4 regions of the Mesorhizobium sp. B2-3-13 genome follow, and region 4 is predicted to be linked to each of the others. Evidence: predicted binding sites of a transcription regulator. Region 4 holds the regulator's gene; each other region holds the start of a gene.
What was found. Region 4 encodes LexA, which represses DNA repair genes until DNA is damaged. Its sites were predicted from a motif close to TGTTCNNNNTGTGTTCNG; they were not measured.
Positions count from the first base shown of each region.

Region 1: a site for LexA is predicted at 2,161-2,178, ahead of FJ941_RS05455 (single-stranded DNA-binding protein). Genes of this name have one in related genera too.
Region 2: a site for LexA is predicted at 2,130-2,147, ahead of FJ941_RS18880 (PA0069 family radical SAM protein). Genes of this name have one in related genera too.
Region 3: a site for LexA is predicted at 1,815-1,832, ahead of FJ941_RS00900 (UvrD-helicase domain-containing protein). Genes of this name have one in related genera too.

Region 1 is NZ_VFVQ01000003.1:169,004-173,377, reverse strand. It holds gene FJ941_RS05470 (VOC family protein) at 1-245, shown strand, start outside; gene FJ941_RS05465 (MarC family protein) at 344-973, shown strand; gene FJ941_RS05460 (OsmC family protein) at 979-1,404, opposite strand; gene FJ941_RS05455 (single-stranded DNA-binding protein) at 1,536-2,060, opposite strand; gene FJ941_RS05450 (metalloregulator ArsR/SmtB family transcription factor) at 2,287-2,601, shown strand; gene FJ941_RS05445 (SRPBCC domain-containing protein) at 2,616-3,083, shown strand; gene FJ941_RS05440 (ATP-dependent Clp protease proteolytic subunit) at 3,106-3,711, shown strand; gene FJ941_RS05435 (hypothetical protein) at 3,849-4,100, shown strand.
Region 2 is NZ_VFVQ01000015.1:88,943-93,316, reverse strand. It holds gene FJ941_RS18885 (ribonuclease HII) at 47-748, opposite strand; gene FJ941_RS18880 (PA0069 family radical SAM protein) at 901-2,055, opposite strand; gene FJ941_RS18875 (glycosyltransferase) at 2,207-2,734, shown strand; gene moaB (molybdenum cofactor biosynthesis protein B) at 2,766-3,320, opposite strand; gene FJ941_RS18865 (4-(cytidine 5'-diphospho)-2-C-methyl-D-erythritol kinase) at 3,322-4,209, opposite strand; gene FJ941_RS18860 (membrane protein) at 4,236-4,374, opposite strand, start outside.
Region 3 is NZ_VFVQ01000001.1:201,939-206,312, forward strand. It holds gene FJ941_RS00900 (UvrD-helicase domain-containing protein) at 1-1,774, opposite strand, end outside; gene FJ941_RS00905 (glucose/quinate/shikimate family membrane-bound PQQ-dependent dehydrogenase) at 2,033-4,348, shown strand.
Region 4 is NZ_VFVQ01000007.1:197,471-201,844, forward strand. It holds gene FJ941_RS11150 (ABC transporter substrate-binding protein) at 4-990, opposite strand; gene FJ941_RS11155 (GntR family transcriptional regulator) at 1,140-1,913, shown strand; gene lexA (transcriptional repressor LexA) at 2,321-3,064, shown strand; gene FJ941_RS11165 (ComEC/Rec2 family competence protein) at 3,058-4,374, opposite strand, start outside.

The sequences.
Region 1 (4,374 bases), on a different contig from region 4:
TCGCGCTATGGGTCAATGAGGCGGCGCGGCCGGTGCCGGCGGACGAAAAATCCGGCCTGCATTTCTGCTTCGCGGCGCCGACACGGGATAGCGTCGATGCCTTTCATGCCGGAGCGTTGCGCGAAGGCGGTAGCGACAATGGCGCGCCGGGCCTGCGCGCCGACTATGGCGAGAACTACTACGCGGCCTTCGTCGTCGATCCGGACGGCTATCGCCTGGAGGCCTATTGCGGCACTGCCGGCTAACCGTCGAGAGCTGTAGTTTCGCAGTCCTGACAGTTCCCACCGACCGGGCTTTGCACTACCAATGCGGGTACGGGCCTGGCCCGGTGGGAGGGTCAGCGATGCCGAGTTTCGACAGCCTGTTCAATGCCTTCGTCACCATTCTCGTGACCATCGATCCGCCCGGCCTGGCGCCTCTGTTCCTGGCCGTCACACGCGGCATGAATCGCGAGGAGCGCAGCCAAGTTTCCGTCCGTGCCTCGATCATCGGTTTTCTGGTGATGGCGTTGTTTGCGCTGGCCGGCGCCTCTATCCTGTCGGTGTTCGGCATCACCCTGCCGGCGTTCCGCGTCGCCGGCGGGTTCCTGCTGTTCTTCATCGCCTTCGAAATGGTCTTCGAGCGCCGGCAGGACCGCAAGGAGAAGATCGGCGACGTCGCCATCACCAAGGACATGATCCACAACATCGCCGCCTTCCCGCTGGCGATCCCACTGATCGCCGGGCCTGGCGCGATTTCAGCGACGGTGCTGCTCTCCGGCTCGTTTCAGGGCTTTGCCGCGCAGGCGGCCCTGGTCGGCATCATTTTCGTCTGCCTCGTCATAACCTATCTGGTGTTCGTGCTGTCGGAACGCATCGACCGCATCCTCGGCCAGACCGGCCGCTCGATCCTGACCCGCCTGCTCGGGGTTATCCTGGCGGCACTGGCCGTGCAGTTCGTGGCAGATGGCATCAAGGCGCTGATGGTCTCGTAGGCCGCTTATTTCGAGGTCGTATCGATGACTTCAAAGTCGTGGGTAATCGTCGCGGTCTTGGCCAGCATGGCGGAGGCCGAGCAGTATTTTTCGATCGAAAGGTCGATTGCCCGCTTGACCTTGTCGCTGGACAGCGCCCGGCCCTTGACGATGAAATGCATATGGATGCGGGTGAACACTTTGGGATCGGCCTCGGAGCGGTCGGAATCGAGCTCGACCACGCAATCATCGACGGCCTCGCGCCCCCTCTCGAGGATGTGCACGACGTCATAGGCCGAGCAGCCGCCGGTGCCGATCAGCACCAGCTCCATCGGGCTCGGTCCCGGCGTCTTGCCTTCCAGGCTGGACGCCGTGCCCATCACGACCTTGTGGCCGCTGCCGGATTCGCCGACAAAGGTGCGCTCCTCGACCCATTTGACACGTGCCTTCATCGCTCCGTCCTTTCAGTCGTTGATCGCGCCGACTGTCGGCTCAAAATCAACAATGCAAAACCCCGAAAGTCCGTGCAGGACCCTCGGGGCATCTCAAGCAACAAGCATTCGCCGTTTGGTATGGCTTCCGATCAGAACGGTATCTCGTCGTCCAGCTCGCGCGACGAGCCACCGCCACCGCCCCCTTTGGAGCCGCCATCGCCGCCACGGCTAAAACCTTCGTTCGGGCTCGACTGGCCGAAATCGGAACCACGGCTGCTGCCGCCACCGCTGTAGCCGCCGACCTGACCGCCCTCACCTTGGCCGCGCGCGTCGAGCATCTGCAGTTCGCCACGGAATTTCTGCAGCACGACTTCGGTCGTGTATTTGTCGGCACCGGTCTGGTCCTGCCATTTGCGCGTCTGCAACTGGCCCTCGACATAAACCTTCATGCCCTTCTTCAGATATTGCTCGGCCACCTTGGCAATGCCCTCATTGAAGATGACGACATTGTGCCACTCGGTCTTTTCCTTGCGCTCGCCGGAATTCTTGTCGCGCCAGCTTTCCGAGGTGGCGATGCGGATGTTGACGACCGGCTCGCCCGAATTCAGGCGGCGGATTTCAGGGTCCGCCCCGAGATTGCCGACCAGAATGACCTTATTGACGCTGCCCGCCATGATATTTCTCCGCGCTCATCCGAAACAAATTTTTGTCGCAGCACCTTACAGGCTGCCGATATTGGCCGCCTGCCAAGGCTGGCTTTTCCCACAAGGTTTTTGTTCCCTTTTCGTTCCTATATGCACTGCCCCCAATTGTCAAGGAATGGCAGCAATGCCCGAACGCTGCATATGGGTCTCAAAACAGTGCTTGCCAAATCGATAAGTATCGACTTATGCTTTCGTCATGATCGAAGCAGAGATTTTCCGCGCCTTGGCCGACCCGACGCGCCGCGCCGTCTTCGAGCGTCTCGCGGCGAGCGAGATGAGCGTGTCGGAACTGCGCAGCGGCCTCACGGTGTCGCAGCCGGCCGTCTCCCAGCATCTGGCAGTGTTGCGCGGCGCTGGCCTGGTGGTCGAGCGGCGGGCCGGCCGCAACGCCTATTATCGCGCCGATCCGCAGGGGCTTGCCCCGCTGCTCTCCTGGATTGAACGCTATCGGACGTTCTGGCCGGAACGCATTGAAAAACTGAAGGCCGTTTTGAAGGACATGGATCAATGAAAGACGGGCGATCAATGAAAGACGCAAACCAAACCCAGGTCGCTCCAGAGGCGCTCGAATTCGAATACGACCTTGCCGAGCCGCCGGAAAAAGTATGGCGGGCGCTGACCGTGCCGGAATTGCTCGCCGCCTGGATGATGCCGAACGATATCAGTCCGCGGACCGGCAGCCGCTTTGCCTTCGCCGGGCCTGACGCGCCGATCGAATGCGAGATCCTCGACGCCGAGCCCGAGCGCCTGCTGCGCTATTCCTGGCGGGAGCAGTCCGACAATGCGGCGCAACCGCTCGACAGCACCGTCACCTTCACACTCGCCCGTACCATTTCCGGCGGCACGCATCTGCGCATCGTCCATGACGGCTTTGCCCGCAAGGCGATGCCCGCTGTTGCGATGGCGGGGGCCGGCTGCCGGCTTTCGCTGCGCGGGGCCGGAAAGCCTATTGCCGCGAACACACCACGCCTTCTGCTGCCGCGCGCGGCCTGAACACGGAAATCGGAGAAGAGAAATGAGTGGTGTTGCCAGCCTTGTGCCGATGGTGATCGAGCAATCGAGCCGCGGCGAACGTGCCTTCGACATTTTTTCGCGACTGCTGCGCGAGCGCATCGTCTTCATCAACGGCGAGATCAACGACGACGTCTCGGCGCTGGTCTGCGCGCAGCTTTTGTCGCTGGAATCGGACAATCCCGAGAAGGAGATCTCGCTCTACATCAACTCGCCGGGCGGAATGGTGACCAGCGGCTTCGCCATCTACGACACGATGCAATATATCAGCTGCCCGGTCTCGACCGTGTGCATGGGCTTTGCCGCATCGATGGGATCGTTCCTGCTGATGGCAGGCTCGGCCGGGCGCCGCATCGCGCTGCCGAACGCCACCATCCTGCTGCATCAGCCGCTGGGCGGCTTCCAGGGCCAGGCTTCCGACATCCAGCGGCACGCCGAACGCATCGGCCAGACCAAACGCCATATGACCGAACTCTACGCCCAGCATTGCGGCCGCAGCTATGAAGAGGTCGAACGCACGCTCGACCGCGACCATTTCATGACTGCCCGCGAGGCCCAGGCATGGGGCATTGTCGACCATGTTTTCGACACCCGCAAGAAAGCGGCGTGAGGCAGAGCCCCAGATCAAATCCTGCTAGGTGTCGAAGATTTGACGATATCGGTCTGGTTCCGGTGGCGGCAGGTCCCTATAAAAGAGGAATGACCGACACTCATCGACCCAGAACATCGCACCGTGTCACCGGCGCCATGGTGCTCGCAATCGTCGGCCTTGCGTCCAGTTCGGCACTTGCCGACGACGCTTCATCGTCAGCGCAAAAGAGCGCCCTGCCCGGCGTGGCCGGCGACTATCGCATCGCCAAGCCGGCTCCGGTGCCCGAACCCGACGACGCGTTCCCCAGCAGCGGCAATGGGCAGTTCAAGATCGGCAATACGGATGTCAGGATTTCCGGCAGCATCACGGTCGATGTCGGAGTTGGCGGGATCAAGCCGCCAAGGTAGGCCGAGGTCGGAGGCCTGCGAACTCAAGCCCCGCCCAAAAACAGCCCCGCCGTGCCTTGGGCAAACGGACGGGGCTTTTTGTTGGATTCTTAATCCATGCTTGCCGGGAGTGTACTGCCGGCGTTTGATCTCGGATGCTTCGCGGCATTCAGCCGACGATCCGACCAATAGTCTCTGATTTTGACGAATACGGCAGGTCACGGTTCGGGTGGCGCAAACGCCTGCTCTGGCACTTATGCCTGCCGCGGCTCCAGTGACAACTGAAGCCCTGGGG
Region 2 (4,374 bases), on a different contig from region 4:
ATCTCCCCCGCAACGGGGGAGATCGACCGACACCGCTGCCGTCGTTTTACTCCAGCCCGGCGAAGCTTTCTTCTTCTTCTTCCGTCACCTCGGCGCCGCCCAACCGGAACGGCGCAAACGAGGTGCGGTGCAGCCGAGCGACGGGGCCATGCGCCTCGATCGCCGTACGGTGCCGGACCGTGGCGTAGCCCATATGGACTTCGAAGCCGTAGCGATCGTGATGATTGCCGCAGCGGCACATCATGCGGTCGCGCATGACCTTGGCCACGATCGAGGCCGCGGCGATCGACTGCGAGCGCTGGTCGCCCTTGATCAGCGCGCGCCCTTCGCAGGGCAGTCCCGGCGGCACGTCGCGCCCATCCGCCAGCGCGAGCTTTGCCTGGATGGGCAGCCCGACAAGTGCGCGGCGCATCGCTTCGAGGCTCGCCTTGAGGATGTTGCTGCCATCGATGCCTTCGGCGCTGACCGACGCCATCGAGACGCCGAGCGCGGAGCCAATGATGCGCAGAAACAGCGCTTCGCGCTGCGAGTGGCTAAGCCGCTTGGAATCGTCGAGCCCTTCGGGAATGTTGGCGGGGTCGAGTACCACTGCCGCCGCGACCACCGGCCCGGCCAACGGGCCACGGCCGGCCTCGTCCATCCCTGCGACCGGCCACATGCCATCGGCCATCGCCTTCGTCTCGAAGGAGAAATCGGGTTTCTCGACGATTTCGAAGAGAAGCGGAGAATCAGAACGCGCGCGAGCCATGTTGCGGCGAGGTTCGCATCGGCTCTGATTCTCCGCAAGTCCCTCCGGGTCGGGTGGGGCGCCGGACCGGGAGGGCACCGTCTGCAGGCCGGGGCAGGCCGGACGGATTTTTTTGCCGCGGCGGTAATGAACAGCCGCGCTGTTTTTCGGCTTCAGAGCAGCATCAACTGCTCCTGGTCCTTACCGGCCGCGACGAACTGGTCGGTCCGCAGCGTACGCCGTTCGGCATTGAGACCGAGCCGCTTGGCGGTGATCTCGAAGCGCCGGCCGATCTGCCAGGCATAAGGTCCGGCGCCCTTCATGCGCTTGCCCCACTCCGAATCGTAGTCCTTGCCGTCGCGCATCGAACGGATCAGCGACATGACGTGGCGATAGCGGTCGGGATAGTGGCGCAGCAGCCAGTCTTTGAAAATCGGGCTGACCTCCAGCGGCAGGCGCAGCACCACATAGCCGGCCTCGCGCGCACCGGCATGGTGTGCCGAGTCGAGAATGCGTTCCATCTCCTGGTCGCTCAGGCCCGGAATGATCGGCGCCACCATCACCGAAGCCGGGATACCGGCATCCGAAAGCTGCCTGATCGCTTCCAACCGCTTGGTCGGGGTCGATGCGCGGGGTTCCATCGTCCTGGCCAGCATGCGGTCAAGCGTCGTCACCGACAGCGCCACCTTGGCGAGCCCGCGCTCGGCCATGCGCGACAGAATGTCGATGTCGCGCACCACCAGGGCTGACTTGGTGACGATGCCGACCGGATGACCGCGTGCCTCCAGCACTTCGAGGATTTCGCGCATGATCCGGTACTGCTTCTCGATCGGCTGGTAGGGATCGGTGTTGGTGCCGATGGCGATGGTGCGCGGCTGGTAGCCATCCTTCGACAACTCCTTGTCGAGCAGGCGTGCCGCATCCGGCTTGGCGAACAGCTTGGATTCGAAATCCAGGCCCGGCGACAGGCCCATGAACGAGTGCGTCGGCCGCGCGAAGCAATAGACGCAACCGTGCTCGCAACCGCGATAGGGATTGATCGACCGGTCGAAGGAGATGTCGGGCGATTCGTTGCGGGTGATGATGGTGCGCGGCTTCTCCACCTGCACCTCGGTCTTGAACGGGGGCAACTCCTCCAGCGAACTCCACCCATCGTCGAAGACATGCCGGCTGACAGGTTCGAACCGGCCAGACGGATTGATGCCCGCCGATCGGCCACGGTTGCGGTCCGGACGGACCCGCATGCCACTCTGCTCGATCATCGCGTTGGCCATCTCGGCTCGTCCTGCTCCGAAGGCCGCAATATCGGCGCGCATGATCGGTTCCATCTTCGCCCGCTCCCAGGGACTGTCCATGTTGTGTCGAATCGCTCTGCTCATGAAATTATTCCTATTTTATTGATGAGAACAAATCAAGAACTTTTCTATGGCGCGATGCAAAAACTGGCGTCGGTCAGTGGTTTCCGCTATTCGGCTCACGATGCTCAGTGTTCTCATCGAAACGCATAATGACGAGGAGGGTCTCGCCCGCACGCTGGCGACGCTGATTGGCGGCGCGGTCGAGGGCGTGGTGCGAGAGGTCGTCGTCTGCGACACCGGCTCCACCGACCACACGCATCGTGTCGCCGAGCATGCCGGCTGCCACTATGTGGGGAGCGGCGGCATCGCCGCCGGCATCCGCCAGGCCAAGGGTGACTGGCTGCTGTTTCTCGAACCGGGTGCGAGGCTGGTAGAGGGCTGGATCGACGCGGTCGTCGCCCATACGGCCAGGCAGACCATGGCCGCCCGGTTCGCGCGGGCGCGGGGCAGCCGTACGCCGTTCCTGGCTAGGGTCTTTTCCGCAAACCGTGCTCTCGCCGACGGACTGGTGATCAGCAAGCGGCAGGCGGCATCTCTGTCCAAGACTGCCGGCAGCGCCGAGGCGTTGGCGCGCGGTCTGGCGACTAAGAAGCTCGACGCCGAGATCTGGGTGGCGCCACCGAGGCAGGCGCAGCGCTCTCCCAGTTGATTTTTGCAGCTGCTCTGCGTGGCGTTGCTTTTTAAGGGGCCGATTTGCCGCGCCGCAGATGTTCGTCCAGGCGCGGCATGATCTCGACGAAGTTGCAGGGCATGTGCCGGTAGTCGAGCTGTGCCTTGAGGATGCCGTCCCAGGCATCCTTGCAGGCGCCGGGCGAGCCCGGCAGCACGAAGACGAAAGTGGCGTTGACGACGCCGCCGGTCGCCCGGCTCTGGATCGTCGAGGTGCCGATCTTGTCGTAGGAGATGCGGTGGAAAACTTCCGAAAAGCCATCCATGCGCTTTTCGAAAATCGGCTCCAGCGCCTCGGGTGTCACATCGCGGCCGGTGAAACCGGTTCCACCGGTGGTGATCACGACGTCGATGGCCTTGTCCCGCGACCACGCCAGAACGGTGTCACGGATTTTTTCGCGGTCGTCGGTGACGATATCCCGGCCGGCCAGGATGTGGCCGGCCTCGGTGATGCGATCGGCCAGCGTCTGGCCGGATTTGTCGTTGGCGAGGCTGCGTGTGTCGGAAACCGTCAGCACCGCGATGCGCACCGGAATGAAGGCACGGCTCTCGTCAATCCTGGCCATCTCACTCAGCCTCCGATGCAATGCTGCGTGTTGCCGCGACGAACCAGTCGGGCTGGCGGCTGCGGATCTCGGCCGCCGCGCGCTTGGCGACATTGCCGGTCTCGAACAGGCCGAAGCATGTCGCGCCAGATCCGGACATTCGTGAAAAACCCGATCCGGCCTTATCAAGCCATGAAAGCGCCCTGCCTATGGCGGGCCGCATCGCAAGGGCCGCAGGTTCGAGATCGTTGCGGGTGATCTCCAGCCAGTTGCGCAGGCTGTGAAACTCGATGCTTCGCGGCAGCGGCGGCAGTGGCTCATTGTCGCGCCGGGACAGTGCTGCGAAGATTTCCGCCGTCGAGACCGGCGTGCCCGGATTGACCAGCACCAGACCCAGCGCCGAAAAATCCGGCAGCATCGACAGCTCCTCACCGATGCCGCGCGCCACCAGCGGCTTTGCCGCCAGGCACATCGGCACATCGGCGCCAAGCGAGAGACCGATCCGCGCCAGCTCGGCGCTATCGATGTCCAGCCCCCAGCTGTCGGCCAGCCCGCGCAGCACGGCCGCCGCGTCGCTCGACCCTCCGCCCACGCCGGACGCGACTGGAAGGTTCTTTTCGAGCCTGATGATCACGGGCGGCGTGCTCCGAAGACCGGTGGCCTGCCGTAGCGCGTCGCGTGCCTTGAGCACCAGATTGTCGCCATCGGGCGGAACGTCCGGCGCGTAGCGGCCGGATACGGCGAAGTCGTCGCCTTCAGCCGGCGCGATCTCGATCCTGTCGCCAAAGCGCGTGAACACAGCCAGGCTTTCGATGAGATGATAGCCGTCGGGGCGCCTGCCGGTGACGTGCAGGGCAAGGTTTATCTTGGCGGGTGCTGCCCATGTCCGGACATGCGGACCGGACTCCACAGTCTCGATTGCGAGTGAAATGAGGGTCAGTCCTTGGCCAGCCGGTATTCGCCGGTCTTCGGATCCTTGACCAGCGTTCCCATCGCGCCGTTGGCTGCCTGCTTTTCGGTCCGCCGTACCTTGGCCGTCACGCGCTCAGCCTCGCGCAGGAAGGTGCGGTAGCCG
Region 3 (4,374 bases), on a different contig from region 4:
TTTGCCAGCGTTCGAAATTGGCCGCGACCTCGCGCAGCGCGGCGCGCGGTTTCGGCTTCAGCTCGTCGCTTTCGGCGAGTGTAGCCGCCGCCTCCAGCATCGGGATGCGCAAGCCGCGCGCCGTGTCGTGGATCTGGCGGATGGTCGCTTCGCCCAGGCCGCGCTTGGGCACATTGACGATGCGCTCGAAGGCGAGGTCGTCGGTGCTGTTGGCAACGACCCGGAAGAAGGCCAGCGCGTCGCGGATTTCCATGCGTTCGTAAAAACGCGGGCCGCCGATGACGCGGTAGTTAAGGCCGAGCGTGATGAAGCGGTCCTCGAAGGCGCGCATCTGGAAGGACGCGCGGACAAGGATCGCCATGTCATTTAAATTATGCTTCTGGCGCTGGTAGGCCTCGATGGTCTCGCCGATGGCGCGGGCTTCCTCCTCCGAATCCCAGGCGGCGTGGACGTTGACCTTGCCGTCCTCGGGATCGTTGCGATCGGTGAACAGCGTCTTGCCGAAACGGCCCTCATTGTAGGCGATGAGGTGGGAGGCCGCGCCCAGTATGTGCGCGGTCGAGCGGTAATTGCGCTCCAGCCGGATGATGGTGGCGCCGGGAAAATCCTTGTCAAAGCGCAGGATGTTGTCGACCTCGGCGCCGCGCCAGCCATAGATGGACTGGTCGTCGTCGCCGACGCAGCAGATATTTACTTTGTTTTCGCTCACGGGCTGTTCCGCGCCTGCCGGCGCGGGCCCTCCGCGGGGGCCTCGCAACGGCTCGGACGCCCGGTCGGGCTTGCGGCCTTCGGCCGAAGCAGCCGATCCATGGCTATGCTCCAGTGGGTCTTCTTCAGGCGCTGGAGGCCTATAGCGCCCTGCTTCTGTTCTGTCGATGACTGACGAATTGGACGCGGTGGGAGCGCGACCGCCCGGAGAACCACTCCTTGGCGCTTCGGGCCTTTGCGCCAGCAGGCGCAGCCACATGTATTGGGCGGTGTTGGTGTCCTGGTATTCGTCGACGAGGATGTATTTGAAGCGCCGGTGATAGTCCCTCAGCACATCGGGATTGGCGCGGAAGATGCGGATCGGGTGGCAGAGCAGGTCGCCGAAGTCGCAGGCGTTCAGTGTCTGCAGCCGCTCCTGATAGGCCTTGTAGAGCTCGCGGCCCTTGCCGTTGGCGAAGCTGCGCGCATCGCCCTCGGCGATGTCGGCCGGGCCCTGGCCCTTGTTCTTCCAGCCGTCGATCATCTGGGCGAACTGTTTCGCGGGCCAGCGCTTGTCATCCAGGCCCTCGGCCTGGATCAGCTGCTTGATCAGCCGCACGACGTCGTCTGTGTCGAGGATGGTGAAGTCGGATCTCAGGCCAGCAAGCTCGGCATGGCGGCGCAGCAGCTTCACGCCGATCGAGTGGAAGGTGCCGAGCCACGGCATGCCCTCGACATTGCCTTCGCCGATCAGGATGCCGATGCGCTGCTTCATCTCGCGCGCGGCCTTGTTCGTGAAGGTCACGGCCAGGATTTGCGAGGGGAAGGCCCTGCCGGTGGCAAGGATGTGGGCGATGCGGGTGGTCAGCACGCGGGTCTTGCCGGTGCCGGCGCCGGCCAGCACCAGAACCGGCCCTTCGGTGGTCTCCACCGCCAGCCGCTGCTCGGGGTTAAGCCCCCTGAGATAGTCCGGCGCATTGTTTTGGCCACCGCGGGCAGCCATGGCGCGCGCGGCAATGCCCGACGGGGCCGTGGGCCGCGCATCGGGTTCGTCGAAAAAGGGCATGTCTTCGGAAAAGCCGGACATCGCCCCCGAATGTAGTGATTCGGTAGCGAAAGACCAGAACTGTCTACGTTTTGTTCCGGTAAAGTGCCTGATACGGCCGCTTGAGCGACATGGCGGCCGGCGTTGTGAACAACCTCAGGCGGAAGAAGGTTGCTGCCGCGGACCCATGACCTATGCTTGACAGGCGCGGCGGTCGGGAGAAAGTTGCGCAGGGGGCGGCACACAATGCCGGGTTGCCCAAGGCCGCCTCATGCGCGCAACAGTCGAAGGAGTATCATCTTGGCTGTCACCATCACCTCCCTCGTCCTCTTCCTCATAGGCCTGGCACTTGGCGCCGGCGGCATCTGGTTGGCTTCGCTGGGCGGCAGCTGGTACTACATCATTGTCGGTCTCGCCTTCCTGATCACCGCCTGGCTGCTCTACCGGCGCCGTTCCACGGCGCTCTGGCTCTATGCGGCGATCGTGATCGGCACCCTGGCCTGGGCGGTCTGGGAAACCGGCTTCGACTGGTGGGAGCTCGGCCCGCGCGGCGGCATCATCGTGCTGGTGGCGCTGTGGCTGCTGACGCCATGGGCGCGGCGGGGCCTTGCCGGTCCGGACGGTCGCGCGCCTCTGATCCTTGCCGTGCTGGCATCGCTGGCGGTGGCCGGCTATTCGATGACCACGGACCCGAAGGACATCGGCGGCGCGCTCGACACCGACAAGATGATTCCCAACGCCAATCTCGGCGGCGATGTGCCGGCGGGCGAATGGCACTATTACGGGCGCACGCAGTTCGGCCAGCGCTATTCGCCGCTCGACCAGATCACGCCGGACAATGTCGCCAATCTGCAGCCGGCCTGGACCTACCGCACCGGTGACGTGAAGGGCCCGGACGATGTCGGCGAGACCACCTACCAGGTGACACCGCTTAAAATTGGCGACACGCTCTATATCTGCACGCCGCACAACTTCGCCATCGCCGTCGATGCGGCGACCGGCAAGGAGAAGTGGCGCTACGATCCCAAGGTCAAGCTCGACAAGGACCGCCAGCACCAGACCTGCCGTGGCGTTTCCTATTATGCCGATGCCGCGGGCGCCGCCGGTCAGCCCTGCGCTGCGCGCGTCTACCTGCCGACCTCGGATGCCCGGCTGATCGCGCTCGACGCCGCAAACGGGCAGGTTTGCCCGGCCTTCGCCGAGGGCGGCACGCTCAATTTGTTGGCCAACATGCCGTATCCGAAGTCGGGCTATTACTACTCGACTTCGGCGCCGCTGATCGCGGGCGGCAAGATCATCGTCGGCGGCGCGGTCAACGACAATTATTCGACGCAGGAGCCGTCCGGCGTCATCCGCGCCTACGATGCGAGCACCGGAAAGCTGCTGTGGAACTGGGATTCCGGCAATCCGGACCAGACGACGCCGCTGCCGGCCGACCAGACCTACACCGCCAACTCGCCCAACATGTGGTCGACGCCGAGCGCCGACGAGAAACTCGGCCTGCTCTACGTACCGCTCGGCAACCAGACACCGGACCAGCTCGGCATGGGCCGCAGCGCCAATGTCGAGAAATTCTCCTCCTCGATCACCGCGCTCGACCTCAACACCGGACAGTTGAAATGGGTGCGCCAGACCGTGCACCATGACCTCTGGGACATGGACGTGCCGGCGCAGCCGAGCCTGATCGACATCACCAAGGCTGACGGCTCCGTCGTGCCCGCCCTCGTCGGGCCGACCAAGCAGGGCGACCTCTATGTGCTCGACCGGCGCACCGGCGAGCCGGTCATCCCCGTCAAGGACGTGCCAGCGCCGGGCGGCGCCATCGGAGGAGATCACACATCGCCGACGCAGCCGGCATCCGACCTTTCCTTCAGCCCGCCGCCGCTGACCGAGGCCGATATGTGGGGCATCACCATGTTCGACCAACTGGCCTGCCGGATCGCGCTCCATAAATTGCGCTATGAAGGCCGCTACACGCCGCCCTCGCTGCAGGGATCGCTGGTCTACCCCGGCAATTTCGGCACTTTCAACTGGGGCGGCGTGGCGGTCGATCCGGTGCGGCAGGTGATGTTCGGCATGCCGACTTATCTCGCCTTCACGTCCAGGCTGATCCCCCGCGCCGACGTGCCGCCGCCGGGCGATACCAAGGGCAGCGAGCAGGGGCTGAACCGCAATGACGGCGCGCCCTATGCGGTGGTGATGGGACCGTTCCTGTCGCCGCTCGGCATTCCGTGCCAGGCGCCGCCCTGGGGCTATGTCGCTGGCGTCGATCTTCGGACCGGTACCATTGCCTACAAGCACCGCAACGGCACCGTCTACGACATGACGCCACTGCCGTTGCCGCTGAAGGTCGGGGTGCCCGGCATTGGCGGACCGATGATCACGGCCGGCGGTGTTGCCTTCCTGGGTGCCGCCGTCGACGACTATCTGCGCGCCTACGACCTGACATCGGGCAAGCAGCTCTGGCGGGCGCGGCTGCCGGCCGGGGGGCAATCGACGCCGATGACCTATACGGTCGCCGACGGGCGGCAGTTCGTGGTCATCGTCGCCGGCGGCCACGGCTCGGTCGGCACCAAGCCGGGCGATTATGTGATGGCCTACGCGCTGCCGAAATAGGCGGTGCCGGGTTCGGCGATCCGACG
Region 4 (4,374 bases):
ATGTTAGTCGACGATGCAGCCGCAATCGGCCATTGAAGCCGGTATCTCGATGCCGAACGCGGCCATCGCCTTGCGCGAGATCGTTGCCATGTGGTCCTTGTAGGCCGGGCGCGACGGCGCGATCGTCTTGGGGTCCTTGCCCTTGAGGATCTCGGCGGCGATGTTGCCGGCGTTGACGCCGACCTGCGTGTAATTGACCGCGAAGCTTGCAGGCACGGTGCCGTTGCGGACCGCACTGTCATCGGAGTTGACGACCGGGATACCGGCCTGGCGGGCGGCCGCGGAGACAGCGGCGATCGCCGGCTGGATCAGGTTCGACGCCGGGCCGTAGATCACGTCGGCCTTGCCGGCGAGCGAAGCGATGCGTTGCTGGATGTCATTGACGTTGTCGATGCCGACCTCCACCACCTCGAAGCCGGCGGCCGGTGCCGCCGCCTTGATCTTTTCGACCAAGGCAACGTCATTGGCCTCACCGGGATTATAAGGCACGCCGAAGCGCTTGGCGGTCGGCAGCAGCTTCTTGGTGAAGGCCATCACGGCAGCGACGTCCTGCAGATCGCTGGCGCCGGTCATGCCTTCGTCTCCGGCGTCCCATGACGGCACCAGCTTGGCCGCCACCGGATCGGTGACCGCGGCAAAAACGATCGGAATGCCGGAACCGGCAAGCGCTTTCTTGGCGATCTGCGAGACCGGCGTGGTGATGGTGTAGATCAGCTTGGGCTGCTCGGCCTGCAGCTTGGCGATCATCTGCGGCACCAGCGATGCATCGAAATTGGTGTGGCTCTCCGTGTAGACGACGTCCTTGCCCTCGACGAAGCCATTATCCGTCAACGCCTTCTTGAAGCCGGCTATGGCGGCGTTCAATTGCGGATGCTCGCCGAAATTGGCAATGCCGATACGGATCTGATCGGCCGCGGCACTGCCGGCGCTAATCATCAATGCGCCTGCCAGGGCCAAGCCCGACAACCAAGCGGATTTCGATTTCAACATCATTTCCTCCCAGATTTGATCAGGGCCGCTTGGAAACGCGGCTACCACGGCGATCATGGTCGGTCCGCCGGTCGGTGTCAAACATTATATATAATTGTTGCTATGACCCAATATCATATATACTTTCGCCAGACGACGGATTGATCACGATGCGCGATGAAACGAGTTCTACAAAAACGGAAGCCGCCTATCAGCTGTTGCGGCGCGACATCCTGACCACGCGCCTCATGCCGGGCGCCCCGCTCAAACTGAGTGCCCTGCGCGGCACCTATGGCGTCGGCTGGACGCCGTTGCGCGAAGCCTTGTCGCGGCTAGAGGCCGAACGCCTTGTCACCGCCATCAGCAATCGTGGTTTTACGGTCGCTCCGGTATCGCGGGCCGAACTGGAGGACCTGGCACGCGCCAGGATGGTGGTCGAGATACCCCTGTTCCTCGAATCGATGGAAAAAGGCGGCAAGGAGTGGGAGGATGCCGTTGTCACCGCCCACTACCGGCTCTCCCGTTGCAAGACCGCGGTCGACGATCCTTCGGATGCGGCTGTCGATAAATGGGACGAGAACCACGAAGCTTTCCATGCGGCGCTGCTAAGCGCGGCGACTTCCAATTGGCTCATGCGATTCCGCTCGACCATCGCCGATCAGCTGCGACGGCATCATCGTTTTCTCGGCCTGGCGCCGACATTGCGGGCCGCGGCTGGTCTGAAGGACGGTTATGAAGAGGCAATGGAGGCATTGTGCGAAGCGATTGCGATCGAACACCATACAGCGATCATGGAAGCTGCACTCGATCGTGACGTCGAGCGGGCCAAGGCGCTGATGACGGCGCATATCGGCTATACCCTGCACGTCTATGTCCATAGCGAAGACAGCGGCGCGACCAAATACGCCGCCCGCGCCGGCAGCTTGCAAGCGGGTTCCGGGTGACTTCAATGCTTGCGCGACGCCTATTGGCATGCGCTGGCCGGAGTGGGCCAAACGCCTGGATCCATCGCCGCCCCTAAGCTACCAATCGTTGGCGTTTTGGTTTCGTTTCGTTCCACGAATAATGGATCCATAAATTGTACAATCCACCCGCGAAGAGCCCCCCGAAAGACTGATGCCAAGGCCCATCAGTGGATAGGCCACAGGCCATTAACCAAAACGATTTCAATGCCTGCCGATCGTGGAAAGGATCGGCCTCAGTCCGCTGTCGCGGCAAAAAACTTCAGACGCGTTAACAAATTCATTAAACTTTAAACGGTTGCGGAACACAACTGGAACGGATAGTGTTTGTTCTGGGTTTGTTTTTTCGATTCTGGTCAGACCTTTCGTTCAATGCCTTGGGGGCCGCCATGCTGACACGCAAGCAACATGAACTGCTGATGTTCATCCACGAACGGCTCAAGGAAAGCGGGATACCGCCCTCCTTCGACGAAATGAAGGAAGCGCTCGATCTTGCCTCCAAATCGGGCATCCATCGCCTGATCACGGCGCTGGAGGAACGTGGCTTTATTCGCCGGCTACCCAATCGGGCGCGCGCGCTGGAAGTGCTGCGGCTGCCGGACTCGATCGCGCCGGGCCTCAATGCGGCAAAGAAGTTCTCGCCAAGTGTCATCCAGGGCAGCCTTGGCCAAGGCAGTCTCGGCCGCCAGATCAGGCCGGCGACGGCGCCTTCCCGCCTGGCCGCGGCCGGCAACGACGATGACGCGGTTTCAGCTGTGTCCATCCCGGTCATGGGTCGTATCGCCGCCGGTGTGCCGATCGATGCCATCCAGCATCAGACGCATTCGATTTCGGTGCCGCCGGACATGATCATGGGCGGCGAGCACTATGCGCTGGAAGTCAAGGGCGACTCGATGATCGAGGCCGGTATCTTCGACGGCGACACGGTCATCATCCGCAATGCCGATACAGCAAGTCCGGGCGAAATCATCGTGGCGCTGGTCGACGAGGAGGAAGCAACGCTGAAGCGGTTCCGCCGCAAGGGCGCCTCGATCGCGCTCGAAGCCGCCAATCCAGCCTACGAAACACGCATCTTCGGACCGGATCGGGTCAAGGTGCAGGGCAAGCTCGTCGGGCTGATCAGGCGCTACTGAACTGGCTTGCCATCGGGCTTGTCGGCCTTTTTATAGGGGGCCAGCCCCCTCGCCTCGCGTGAGAATTTTCGCTGCTCGTGCCAAGGCCGGTATGGTCCGTCGACGGCGAATTCGACCTCAGCCGGCGTCGTGGCCGATTGGGGATCGAAGAAAACGGCGGCACTCCCCTTGCGGGCGAGCTGGCGTTTGGTGACGACGAGAACCAGCGGATTATGACAGGCGTCATAGGCGGTCGCGTCATTGACGACGATCAGGTCGGCGAAGGCGCAGGCCTTCCAGGTGTCCTTGCGATCCTCGACATAGGCGATGATCGCGCCGGAAGGGTGCCTGGCAAGGCACAGGCCTTCGCGGCAATAGAACGGCGATCCCAGCGGCAGGTCGGTGGGAGTGGCAAGATCGAATTGCCCGTCCGTCTTCTCGAACATTTCCGGTAGGACGATTGTTTCGGAGATCAGAGCGCGTTTCCAATTGTCGGCTGCGAATTCGTTCGGACGTTCCCGGTTGACGGCCAGTTCGCCATTGCCGATCGACAGAGCCACCAGCCGCGCATCTTCCGAGATCAGCACATCGGGCGCGCGCGTGTGCGATACAGTCAACAGACCGGCAAGCGCGAATGGCACCGCCGTGAGCCGGAGCCACGTCGTCGCCATCGTCGCGATGACCAACGCGACGGTGACCAGCAGCACGGATTGCTGCGAAATCAGCCCGACTCCATCGACCGGAGAGCGCTCCGATATCCACGCCGATATGGCGATCATCGCTGTCAGGCCCTTGCCCATGAGGTAGAGAGCCGGCCAATCCAACCCGAACGGCATCAGCAACGCGCTGGCGACGGCCAGGAACATCACGATCGACACGATCGGCATGAGGGCCAGATTGGCGAACAGGCTGAGCGGCGACACCCGCTGGAAATGCCAGATGGCAAACAGTGCCGTCGCGCTGCCGGCGATGATGGACGTCATGGCCAATCCACCTGTCGCCAAGAGGAATTTTCGCGTCAGAAACCCGGGTAGGGATCGCTTTGGCGGCGGAGGCCTCGTCTTTCCCGCATGGTGGTCGGCCCAGCCGGCATAGGCGCCAACCAAGGCTGCGGTTGCCGCGAACGACATCTGGAAACTCGGGCCGACGACCTCGTGCGGCGAAACCAGGATAACGGCGATCGCCGAAATCGCCAGATTGCGCATGGTCAGCGCCGTGCGATCGAACAAGACGGCGATCAGCATCACCGCCAGCATGATGAAGCTGCGTTCGGCCGCGACGACGACGCCCGAAATGACGAGATAGGCGGCGATCGAAAACAGTGCGGCGGC